DNA from 2 places in the Bacillus sp. JZ34 genome. Region 1 is predicted to be linked to the other one. Evidence: riboswitches for the same ligand, from Rfam matches in the RefSeq annotation. Region 1 holds a riboswitch; the other holds the start of a gene.
What was found. Region 1 has a riboswitch for glycine ahead of gcvT (glycine cleavage system aminomethyltransferase GcvT). Riboswitches for the same ligand answer to the same signal wherever they lie in the genome.

Region 1 (6,042 bases):
GCGGTGCTTCCTGAACGACTTCAGGCGTTTCCTCCGCTTCTTTTACAATCTGGATCATCGTATCGATAAACGCATCGAGCGTTTCTTTAGACTCTGTTTCTGTCGGTTCAATCATGATGCATTCCTCGACATTGAGCGGGAAATAGATAGTCGGCGGATGGAAGCCGAAGTCCAAAAGCCGCTTTGCGATGTCAAGCGTCCTGACTCCCAGCTTTTTCTGGCGCCTTCCCGACAGCACAAATTCGTGCTTACAGTGCCGGTCAAACGGCAGATCGTAGTATGGAGCAAGCTTTCTCATCATATAATTCGCATTTAAAACGGCGTTTTCCGTTACTTCTTTGAGCCCGTCCGGCCCCATTGAACGAATGTACGTATAAGCTCTCACATTGATGCCGAAGTTTCCGTAGTAAGGTTTCACCCTGCCGATCGAATGCGGACGGTCATGGTCAAAGGTATAACGGCCGTCTTTTTTCACCAGCACCGGCTTCGGCAAATACGGAATCAATTCCTTCTTGACGCCGACAGGGCCTGATCCAGGTCCTCCGCCTCCATGCGGTCCTGTAAAGGTTTTGTGAAGGTTCAAATGGACGACGTCAAATCCCATGTCACCCGGCCTTGCTTTGCTGAGAACGGCGTTCAGGTTCGCTCCGTCATAGTACAGCTTTCCTCCGGCTTTATGGACGATTTCAGCCATTTCTAAAATATTTTCTTCAAAAAGGCCGAGCGTATTTGGATTAGTCAGCATTAACGCGGCTGTTTCTTCATCTACGACACGCTTTAAATCTTCAAGATCAACAAGACCGTCGTCATTCGATTTGACGGTGACCGTTTCAAATCCGGCAACAGTCGCAGACGCCGGGTTTGTACCGTGGGCCGAATCAGGTACAATGACCTTCGTCCTTTTATGATCGCCGTTTGCCTCATGGAACGCGCGGATCATCATCAGCCCGGTCCACTCGCCGTGCGCACCCGCAGCCGGCTGAAGGGTGACCTCATCCATCCCCGTGATCTCTTCCAAATGCTCGCTCAAGTCGTACAAGAGCTCCAGCGCACCCTGCACGGTCCGTTCATCCTGGAGCGGATGGATCGCAGAAAGTCCCGGGATTCTCGCGATTTTTTCGTTAATCTTCGGGTTGTATTTCATCGTGCATGAACCGAGCGGATAAAAGCCCGAATCCACTCCGTGGTTGCGCCTTGATAAAGCCGTATAATGGCGCATAATATCAAGCTCAGACACTTCGGGGAGATCTGCCGGTTCGTCTCTGAGATACGCTTCGTCAAGGACGTCTGTCACATCTGTTTCAGGGACGTCAAGCTCAGGAAGGCTGTAGCCGACCCGCCCTTCTTTTGATACTTCAAAAATAAGCGATTGATCCTGATTATTCATGGCGATCCCCCAATTCATTCATGAATGTATCGATTTCCTCTCTTGTCCTGAGCTCTGTCACGGCGATCAGCATGTGCTGTTTTAAATCCCGATATGAAGCGCCGAGATCGTAGCCTCCGATAATATTTTTCTCAAGCAGGCGTTCATTCGCTTTTTCGACAGGTTCATTGAGCCTGACGACAAACTCATTGAACATCGGCCCGTCAAACACGACTTCAAGACCGGCCCGTTTAGCTGCTTCTTTTGCGTAAGCCGCTTTTTGCAGGTTCTGCCATGCGATTTCCTTGACGCCTTTTTTGCCGAGCGCCGTCATGGCGACTGATGCGGCAAGCGCATTGAGCGCCTGGTTGGAGCATATATTTGATGTTGCTTTATCCCGTCTGATATGCTGCTCCCGCGCCTGCAAGGTGAGAACGAATCCCCTTTTCCCGTTTTCATCTTCCGTCTGACCGACGAGACGGCCAGGCACTTTTCTCATCAATTTTTTCGTGACGGCAAAGAATCCACAGTGCGGCCCGCCGAAAGCGGCCGGTATTCCGAACGGCTGGGCATCCCCGACAACGATGTCAGCTCCCAGTGCCCCGGGCGGTGTTAAAAGCCCGAGAGCCAGCGGATTGGCGGACACGATGAACATGCTTTTCCCTTTATGGGCGATCGGTTCAATGTCTTTCAGCGGCTCAATTCGCCCGAAAAAGTTAGGGTATTGGACGATCACTGCTGCTGTATCTTCGCAGACGGCTTCATCAAGAGCCGCAAGATCTGTTGTTCCGTTTTTGGCAGGGACTTCTACCACGTCGATGTACTGTCCTTTCGCATACGTTACTAAAACCTCGCGCGATTCGGGATGGACGGTTTCCGAAACGACAATTTTTTTCTTTTTTGTATGTCCTGAAGCAAGCATTGCCGCTTCGGCTAATGCCGTTCCCCCGTCATACATCGACGAGTTGCTGATATCCATGCCCGTCAGCTCGCAAATCATCGTTTGAAATTCAAAGATCGCCTGGAGCTCCCCTTGAGAAATTTCAGGCTGATACGGTGTATAAGCCGTGTAAAATTCCGACCGCGAAATCACGTGGTCCACGATGACGGGCTGGTAATGATCGTATACGCCCGCTCCCAAAAAAGAGGCGTGCATCACTGTATCTTTATTTTTAGCCGCGAGTTTCGTCAGCTCTTTTGTGAGCTCAGTCTCGGACTTTGCCTTTTTAATTTGGTATTCCCCTTTAAATTTGACGCTTTCGGGTATATCGGAGAATAGCTCTTCGATCTTCTCGACTCCAATTGCCTCAAGCATTTCTTTTTTATCCTGATCTGTAGCTGGCAGGTAACGGTGCTTCATCTTCAGTCTCCTTTCACGGCCATGGCAAACTTACGGCTGCCGTTTGTAAAATGGGGTTTTCACGATTTTGGCTTTCAAGCGCTTATTTCTGATTTCCACTTCAACGACGGTGTCGAGGGCGCAGGCTTCTTTTTTCAGCAATGCGAGGCCGACGTTTTTCTTTAAGGTCGGCGACTGTGTGCCGGTTGTCACCTCGCCTGCTTGTTCGCCTTGATAATAGACGGCGTAGCCGTGCCTTGGAATGCCTTTATCGATCATTTCAAGGCCGACGAGCTTTCTGTCCGCTCCATGTTCCTTTTGGCTTGCCAGGACGGCTTTTCCGAAGAAGTTCGAGGCTTTGTTTGTTTTGACGGCGAATCCGATGCCGCCTTCGATCGGTGTAATATCTTTTGAGAGCTCCTGTCCGTACAGCGGCAGCTTCGCTTCAAACCTCAGCGTATCTCTGGCCCCGAGGCCGCACGGCACTAATCCCGAATCCTTGCCCGTTTCAAGAAGCAGCTTCCAAATGTAGGCTGCATCTTCACTCCGGCAGTAAATCTCAAAGCCGTCCTCTCCCGTGTATCCCGTTCTGGACACAAGCGCCTGCACGCTGCCGATCGCCGCATCATCCCTGAACGTAAACGGCTTTAACCCGGCAAGATCGCTATCTGCGACCTGTTTTAAAATCGATTCGGCCTTCGGTCCTTGAAGGGCAAGCAGCGCAATCGCGTCAGACACGTTTCGAACCGAAACGTCTCCTTCTTGGTGCTTGTTCATCCAATCGACGTCTTTGTCGATATTGGCTGCGTTAATGACGAGCATGTAAACATTGGCCGCTTTTTTATAGACGAGGAGATCGTCGATCGTTCCGCCGTTTTCATAGCACATGGCCGTATACTGGGCACCGCCTTCTTTCAGTATCGAAACATCGTTTGTCAACAGTTTTTGCAAAAACGGAAGGCTGTCTGTTCCTGTGATTTCGACCTCCCCCATGTGTGAGACATCAAAAAGCCCCGCTTTCGTCCTGACGGCTTCATGCTCCTCTTTAATTGAAGAAAATTGAACAGGCAGTTCCCAGCCGCCAAAATCAATCGTTTTTCCGCCATATTCCTTATAAAGGTCAAATAAAGGCGTTCGTTTAAGCATTCTGCTTCCCCCTTCGCTTTTCAAACTAAAAACAAGTTTGCCAATCATCAGAAAACAAGAAAGATTCCAACATCACCTGGATGGTTCCGCCGCTTTGGACGGCACAAAAAAGGACAGAGAAGCCCCTTTGTCAGTTCTGAGGCTCTCTGTCCTGGCACCTGAAAGTTTACTTTGCATCAAAAGCAAAGATGTCCCCTTTGGTGGTTTGTTAAAACATCATATGATACAAACTCTCTCCAGAGTTGCGTCAAGCAAGAGTTCTTTTGCCTGAGAGATTCACTGTTTCCCCAGCTTGCTCCTTCGGCGCCGCTTTAAGGTTTCCCGCTATCGGTCTCTCCCCTTGCTGTCATTCGCTCATATTCATTTCTTTTCATGGACATACTATATAAAGCTTATGATTTTTTTACTGATGATCTACAAATATCCTACCATCATCACAACAATTGGGCAACAGGAAAAATCATTAACAATTTATTATTTTAAAATAAGAATGTTCGTGTTTTGTTTATTTGTTAGTAAAATCCGTTTTTTTCACGCAAGATTTTCTTTTAAAAAAGAACATTTGAATCTCAGAAGAGAAAGGCGGCATTAGTGATGAGACCAGACATTCATTTCGACAACGAGTGGCCGGAACAGTTCAAAAAGCACCTTGATGAAGACGGACCATGGGCGAATTGGGAGCTTTACAAGCTTTCCTGTGAAGTGCAGAAAAGGCTTGCGATTCCGACGTTTGAAGGCTTGCAGGCCCCTTATCACCTCCCAGGCTTTACCCCGCTTCCCCATCAGCTCGAAGTCGCCCGGAAGGTAGTCGAGCAGATGAACGGAAAAGCCATCTTGGCGGATGAAGTGGGCCTCGGCAAAACGGTCGAGGCTGGGCTGATATTAAAAGAATACATGATTCGCGGGCTGGCCAAGAAAATCTTAATCCTCGTCCCCGCCTCGCTCGTCTCGCAATGGGTGAAGGAACTGCGGGAAAAGTTTTTAATTCCGGCCGTGGAACAGAAAAAAAGCTATGTCTGGGAGCAGTGCGATGTTGTCGTCTCCTCCCTTGACACGGCAAAGCGGTCGCCGCACAGGGAGACGGTTTTGTCGATCCAGTATGATGTGGTGATTATTGATGAAGCTCACAAACTGAAAAACAATAAAACAAAAAATTACGAGTTTGTCCGCAGCTTAAAGAAAAAATATTGCCTGATGCTGACGGCGACGCCCATCCAAAACAAGATCGACGAAATATTTAATCTCGTTTCCCTGCTAAAACCCGGACACTTGGGAAATGAAAGCAACTTCAACAAAGATTATACAAAACAGATCAATTCAGCTGAAGCGCATGAACGCTTAAAGTCCCTTATCAATAAAGTCATGATCAGAAACAGACGGCATGATACCGGCATCACCTGGACGAAGCGCCATGTCGAAACCGTGCCCATTTCCTTTTCTCCTACAGAACAGGCTTTGTATGACGAGATTAAAAAGCTGAAGACAAGTCATCAGCATTCATCAAGCATGTTCTCAATCATGACATTGGAGCGCGAATGCTGTTCAAGCAGAGAAGCTGTCTATATGACGCTGAAAAACATGCTTGACCGAAAGGATCGCGAAGCGCCGGTGATCTCCGAACCTGTCATCCACCATTTGATCGAAAAGGTCAACGAGGTCGCGCAAAATTCAAAAGCGCTGAAAGTTGTTGAGCTCATTCAAGAACTCGATGACAAAGTCATCATCTTTACTGAATACAGGGCGACGCAGATTTATCTGCAATGGTTCCTCCAGCAGAACGGCATCAGTTCTGTACCGTTCAGAGGCGGATTTAAAAGAGGAAAGAAAGACTGGATGAAAGATTTGTTCAGGGGCAAAGTTCAAGTTCTGATCGCGACTGAAGCAGGCGGTGAAGGGATCAACCTTCAATTTTGCAATAAAATCATCAACTATGACCTTCCGTGGAACCCGATGCGTCTCGAACAAAGGATCGGCCGGATTCACCGGCTCGGCCAGGAACGCGATGTTTACATTTTCAACATGGCAACAAAGCATACCGTAGAAGAGCATATTTTAAAACTTCTCTATGAAAAGATCCATTTGTTCGAAAAAGTCGTCGGAGACTTGGATGATATTTTAACAAAAATCGAGGTCGGCAATTTTGAAGACCACCTTCATGACATTCTCTTTTACTCCGCGACAGACGAGGAAA
Region 2 (6,042 bases), 1.6 Mb from region 1:
GCTGTAGAGGCGTTTTTGCAGGACTTCCTCCGCTTTCAGCTCCGGTGCGAACTCAAGAACAGTGACATGGTTGACGATGCCTGCGAGATCAATCGCCGCTTACTTATCTATGAACGAGCAGAAAACCAGACCTTGTTAGCAATTTGCTGTACGAAGTGGAAAACCGTCAAAAAGAGCCCAGAGAATGATCCCTGAACTCCACATTTCCTCACTTCATATACCGATACTCCCGCAATCTCTCCAAAATAGCTACTTCCTTCAAGAGTTCCTCACCAACATTCGTTTCCTTTACTTTCTTCCGCTCAAGCTCTTTATCCACTAATCGCTTCACCGTTAAGACATCAGTTCCGGTGCTCAGCACTTCCGCCTTGGAATTAAAGTGTTTATGGGCGACGAGCTGCATGCCGTAGGAGTTGTATAACAGCGTGTAGCCGGCGATACCTGTTGTCGATTGGTAGGCTTTGGAGAAGCCGCCGTCGATGACGATCATTTTTCCGTTTGCTTTGATCGGATCTTCTCCTTCGATTTCTTTTACCGGTGTATGGCCGTTGATGATATGGCCATGATCCGGGTTGAGGCCGAATTCTTTCAGGATGTTTCGGCAGGTTGCCTCGTCTTCACGCAAATAGTAATACGGGTTTTTCTTCTCTTTATGTGTTTCCTTCTCTTTAATGAAATACCGCTCAAAGGTCGTCATAGCGCGTTTTCCAAAAAGGGAGGAGTGCTCGCCTGTCCATAAATACCAGACCATATCCGTCGCCAGATCATCGGTTTCTTCCGGGTGGGCAAACGCTTCCCGCAAGAATCGTTCAAATACATCAAGCAGCTCACGGCCTGCATACGGTTTATCCTCAATCATCATCGTTTCCATATTGCCGTTTTCATCAACTGGAATACAGCCGTGAATCAACAGGTTGCCGTTATATTTTAAATAAAGGCTGCCTTTTTTCATCATAAAATTCATATGGCGGCCCAGCTTTTCGGAATGCTGGACAGAGAATAGCAGCTTGTCTATGACTTCTGCTTCTTCTTCTAATAGCTGATCTGGCTGCTCCGGATTCACTGTCGCAAAGCAGGTGTTTTCCAGCTGATATGTTTTTCCGTGCAGCGTGATTTCGTTTTTGTCGTAATCTATTTTCTCTAATAACAGCCGCTCTTCCATATTAAAGTTCGGCCGTCTCTTGATAATCGGGCTTTCAAGCTTGAATTGGATCATCGCAATCGCTTGATGAATTTTTGTGATTTGCTTAATCTCATCTTCCGGTCTGTTTTCGTCTGCTTTCGGACGGAAAGATGGGTTATCATCGTAATATTTTTCGGCAAGGTTCAAGAGCGGTCTCAGATTGATGCCGTACACGTCTTCAATAATATCCAAGTTGTCATAGCGGGCACAGATGCGGATAATATTTGCCAGGCATACTTTAGAGCCTGAATAAGCGCCTATCCAAAGGACATCGTGATTTCCCCACTGAATATCGACTGAATGATAGTTGATCAGTTCTTCCATAATCTGATCCGGCTGCGGTCCGCGGTCGTAAATATCGCCGACAACATGCAGATGGTCGACAACCAATCGCTGCGTGCTATATGCAAGACCGGTGATCAGCTTATCAGCTTGGCCAAGCGCAATGATCTGATCTACGATTTTGGAGTAATACTGTTCTTTGTTGGCAGACTCTTCTGTTTTATACAGCAGCTCCTCCGTAATATAAGCAAACTGAGAGGGCAGTGCTTTGCGTAATTTGGAGCGGGTATACTTGGAAGAGCAATAAGATACGAGCTTAATCATTCGATTAATCGTTTCTTTATACCAATCGTTTAACAATGCTTTCGTATCGTAATTATGTTTTATTAACTTCAGTTTGTCTTCCGGATAATACACTAATGCTGCTAATTCATCAATTTCTCTATCATAAATGACACCGCTGAAAATATCGCGTATCTTCTCTTTTACTCTTCCTGAACCATTCCGCAGCACGTGCTGGAATGCCTGGTATTCCCCGTGCAAATCACTGACAAAATGCTCGGTGCCTTTCGGCAGGTTCAGTATCGCTTTCAAATTAATGATTTCCGTTACCACTTTTGCTTCACAATCGTATTTTTGTGCGAGTAAATCTAAATATTTGGTTTCCAAAATCGTCCATCCCCTTTTTAGAATAGGAGCTGTCCCCCTATGTACGAGCATTTGCATGATAAGGTGATTTTAAAAGTATGACATTATTTTTAAATAATTGACCTTTATATGATAGTACCGCATAACTCCTTTTTGAGACAATCAAAACGAGGGAAAGAGGCGCTGAGATGAGCGGAGAGAAAGCTTGAGAAGGCTTCTTTAACATTAATCGGACACCGCATTTCAGAGTACCCCGGCTTTGGCTTGGTCACTTTCATGGAATTGATTTCTTTCTATCCCAGCATTGTCTCGTTCTCAGAAATGGGAGGAAAATATTGTCGCTAGTATAGGTGAGTTTAAGAATACTAGCGTTAACTATAAATAGGACCATTGACAAATCACTCAACCTCTATTAAAATTAAAAGTTATCCGATAGTAATTATCTCTATCGAAAAACTCAATACATGCAAGCTATGATTGCTGTGGGTCGCACTACAGCAGGAGCAGCTTCTGGAGAGACCGCGGAATTCTGCGGCGCCGAAGGGTTCACAATCTCAGGCAAAAGGACAGAAGAGTACCGAATATGTATTTGTCGTGCTGATGATTGTCAGCGGCACAAATATATTTTGATATTCTTATGACCGCGAGATTGGAGGACATCCAATCTCTTTTTTTATGGGCTTTTTTACTGCTCGTCGTTCACTAGAGAGGTAAGGAGGAGTTTGATGTGGAACAGCGGGAATTAAAGAGGGACTTATCCAATCGGCACGTACAGCTTATCGCTATTGGCGGGACGATTGGCACCGGGTTGTTTTTAGGCTCCGGTAAGGCGATTCAATTGGCGGGTCCTTCTATCATCTTTGCGTATTTCATTGTAGGTATTGCGCTTTTTTTCGTGATGCGGGCGCTGGGAGAATTGCTGTTATCTAAAGCGGGTTATCAATCGTTAACCGATATTGCCGAGGAGTATCTGGGGCCGCGTGCGGCGTTTGTCACCGGGTGGACCTATTGGTTTTGCTGGATTATGACAGCTATGGCGGATGTGATTGCCGTCGGTGTCTATGTGAAATATTGGTTTGATATTCCACAGTGGGTCCCTGCACTTATCTGTTTACTCATTTTATTAGGGCTCAATCTGTTGACTGTCAAGCTTTTTGGAGAATTGGAATTTTGGTTCGCTTTAATAAAGGTGATCACGATTCTTGCGTTAATTGTCATCGGTGTTATTTTGCTGGTGATCGGGTTTAAGACGCATACAGGAACGGTTTCGGTTACCAACCTTTGGGCGCATGGCGGTTTGTTTCCAAACGGATTTTCAGGCTTTTTGCTTTCTTTCCAAATGGTGATCTTTGCATATGTTGGTGTGGAATTAGTAGGTGTATCGGCGGCGGAAACGTCGAACCCGAAAAAAAATATTCCATCGGCTATTAATAAAATTCCTTTACGGATTTTATTTTTCTACGTCGGCGCGCTTATCGTCTTATTATGTATTAACCCTTGGATGGAACTGAATGCAGCGGAAAGTCCTTTTGTGAAAACCTTCAGCTTAGTCGGCATCCCGCTTGCCGCGGGAATCATTAATTTTGTTGTATTAACGTCAGCCGCGTCTGCTTGTAACAGCGGGATGTTTTCAACAAGCCGGATTCTGTACAATTTAAGTAAAACGAAACAGGGCCCGGCCAATTTTGCGAAGCTGAATAAAAACCATGTGCCGAGTCACGCGTTATGGGTATCAACCATTGTCCTGTCAGCAGGGGCGCTATTAAGCAAACTGATACCGGAACAAGCCTTTGGCATTGTGACAACCATCAGCGCGATTTGTTTCATATGGGTGTGGGGTGTGATTCTTGTCAGCCATATTAGATACAGGAAAACCCGTCCGCACTTACACGCAGCATCAACATTCAAAGCGCCATTCGCGCCGTTTATCAATTATGTTGTCCTGGCGATGTTTGCGGTCATTCTCATGATTATGCTGTATGCGGATGCGACTCGCCCGGCCTTGCTGCTGACTCCTCTATGGTTTATTGTATTGTTTATTTTATTTTGGATGAAAAAAACAGGACAAAAAGAACATGATGAGTCAAATTAAATCTCTTGAAAAAGACGGTGTACTGCATGCAGTATGCCGTCTTTATTTTTGATTAACCGTTTCCTTTTATAGGTTTATATTTAATGTAGACATGAGAACGAGAGGAATGGAGTCATGGAATACAATTCATACATGAATGGACAATCGCAATATCCCGCTTGGTCCTATCCGTACAATTTGATCATATGGAAAGCGTTTGTCGGCCATGATGTGAAGTCCTATTTATATGGGTTATAACATAAAAAAGCGCCATACTGCCGTTTAAGCAGCATAGCGCCTTTCGTGTTAGTTCCGGATCAAATAATCAAACGCCCCTAATGCGGCATTTGCCCCCGATCCCATCGAAATAATGATTTGGTTATATGGTCCGTCTGTGCAGTCGCCGGCAGCGAATAGGCCAGGGATGGTTGTTTCGCCGCGTTTGTCGACTGCGATTTCGCCGATGCGGTTGCGTTCGACGGTTTCAGGGAGCCATTCCGTGTTCGGCACAAGACCGATTTGGACGAAGACGCCTTGGAGCTCGACGTGTTTTTCTTCTCCTGTTTCACGGTCAACGTAAGTGATGCCGTTTACGTTTTCATCACCCGTGATTTCTTTTGTTTGGGCGTTTTTCACGACAGTCACGTTAGGGAGACTGTAGAGACGTTTTTGCAGAACTTCGTCTGCTTTCAGCTCCGGTGCGAACTCAAGAACAGTCACGTGGTTGACGATACCTGCAAGGTCAATCGCTGCTTCGATACCGGAGTTCCCGCCGCCGATGACGGCGACGTCTTTGCCTTCAAACAACGGTCCGTCACAGTGAGGGCAGTATGCGACACCTTTGTTTTTGAACTCTTGTTCGCCAGGTACGCCGATATTGCGCCAGCGTGCGCCAGTTGACAGAATGACGGTTTTGCTTTTCAGAACAGCGCCGTTTTCGAGTTCAAGATGGAAAAGATCTTTTTTCTCGAGACCTTTTGCGCGTTGCAGGTTCATGACGTCGATCTCGTAATCCTTCACGTGTTCTTCAAGGCTTGCCGCAAGCTTCGGCCCTTCGGTGCGCTTCACGCTGATGAAGTTCTCGATGCTCATCGTGTCAAGGACTTGGCCGCCGAAGCGTTCGGCAACGATTCCTGTGCGGATGCCTTTGCGCGCCGCATAGATTGCTGCGCTTGCACCGGCAGGTCCGCCTCCGACAACGAGTACATCGAACGGATCTTTATCAGAAAGCTCAGATGCATCTGTGCCGCTGCCCATTTTCGCAAGAATTTCTTCAAGCGTCATTCGGCCGCTTCCAAAGGATTCGCCGTTCAAGTATACGGTCGGCACAGCCATAATGTTTTTGCTTTCGACTTCTGACTTGTATGCCGCACCATCGATCATCGTGTGCGTGATGTTCGGGTTGAGCACGCTCATCATGTTCAATGCCTGCACAACGTCCGGGCAGTTGTGGCATGTGAGGCTGATATAAGATTCGAAGCGGTATTCGCCGCTGATGTTCTTGATTTGATCGATGATTTTTTGATCGACTTTCGGCGGTCGGCCGCTTACTTGCAAGAGTGCCAGCACCAAAGATGTGAATTCGTGACCGAGCGGAACTCCGGCGAATGTGACGCCTGTTTCTTCTCCGGCACGATTGACGCTGAAGCTTGGCGTTCTGTCGAGCTGCGCCTTTTCAACAGTGATTTTTGATGACATGGAAGCCAGCTCTCCTACAAGAGCCAGCATATCCTTAGAGACACTGTCATCGCCTGTACTGACTTTAAGGACGATGTCATTTTCAATCATCTGCATGTATTGGTTTAATTGTGCTTTGATATTTGCTTCAAGTACCAATTGAATGCACTCCTTAGATTTT

Region 2: it holds a riboswitch for glycine, as region 1 does, so the genes downstream of both, M1D90_RS00355 (amino acid permease) here and gcvT (glycine cleavage system aminomethyltransferase GcvT) in region 1, are expected to answer to the same signal.

Annotation. Positions count from the first base shown of each region.
Region 1 covers NZ_CP096403.1:1,695,710-1,701,751, reverse strand. The annotation lists gene gcvPB (aminomethyl-transferring glycine dehydrogenase subunit GcvPB) at 1-1,387, opposite strand, end outside; gene gcvPA (aminomethyl-transferring glycine dehydrogenase subunit GcvPA) at 1,380-2,726, opposite strand; gene gcvT (glycine cleavage system aminomethyltransferase GcvT) at 2,757-3,851, opposite strand; glycine riboswitch at 4,097-4,201, opposite strand; gene M1D90_RS08700 (DEAD/DEAH box helicase) at 4,446-6,042, shown strand, end outside.
Region 2 covers NZ_CP096403.1:60,009-66,050, forward strand. The annotation lists partial or broken gene M1D90_RS00345 (FAD-dependent oxidoreductase) at 1-99, opposite strand, end outside; gene fbp (fructose-1,6-bisphosphatase) at 209-2,134, opposite strand; glycine riboswitch at 2,614-2,693, shown strand; gene M1D90_RS00355 (amino acid permease) at 2,841-4,205, shown strand; gene M1D90_RS00360 (hypothetical protein) at 4,320-4,442, shown strand; gene ahpF (alkyl hydroperoxide reductase subunit F) at 4,491-6,020, opposite strand; gene ahpC (alkyl hydroperoxide reductase subunit C) at 6,034-6,042, opposite strand, start outside.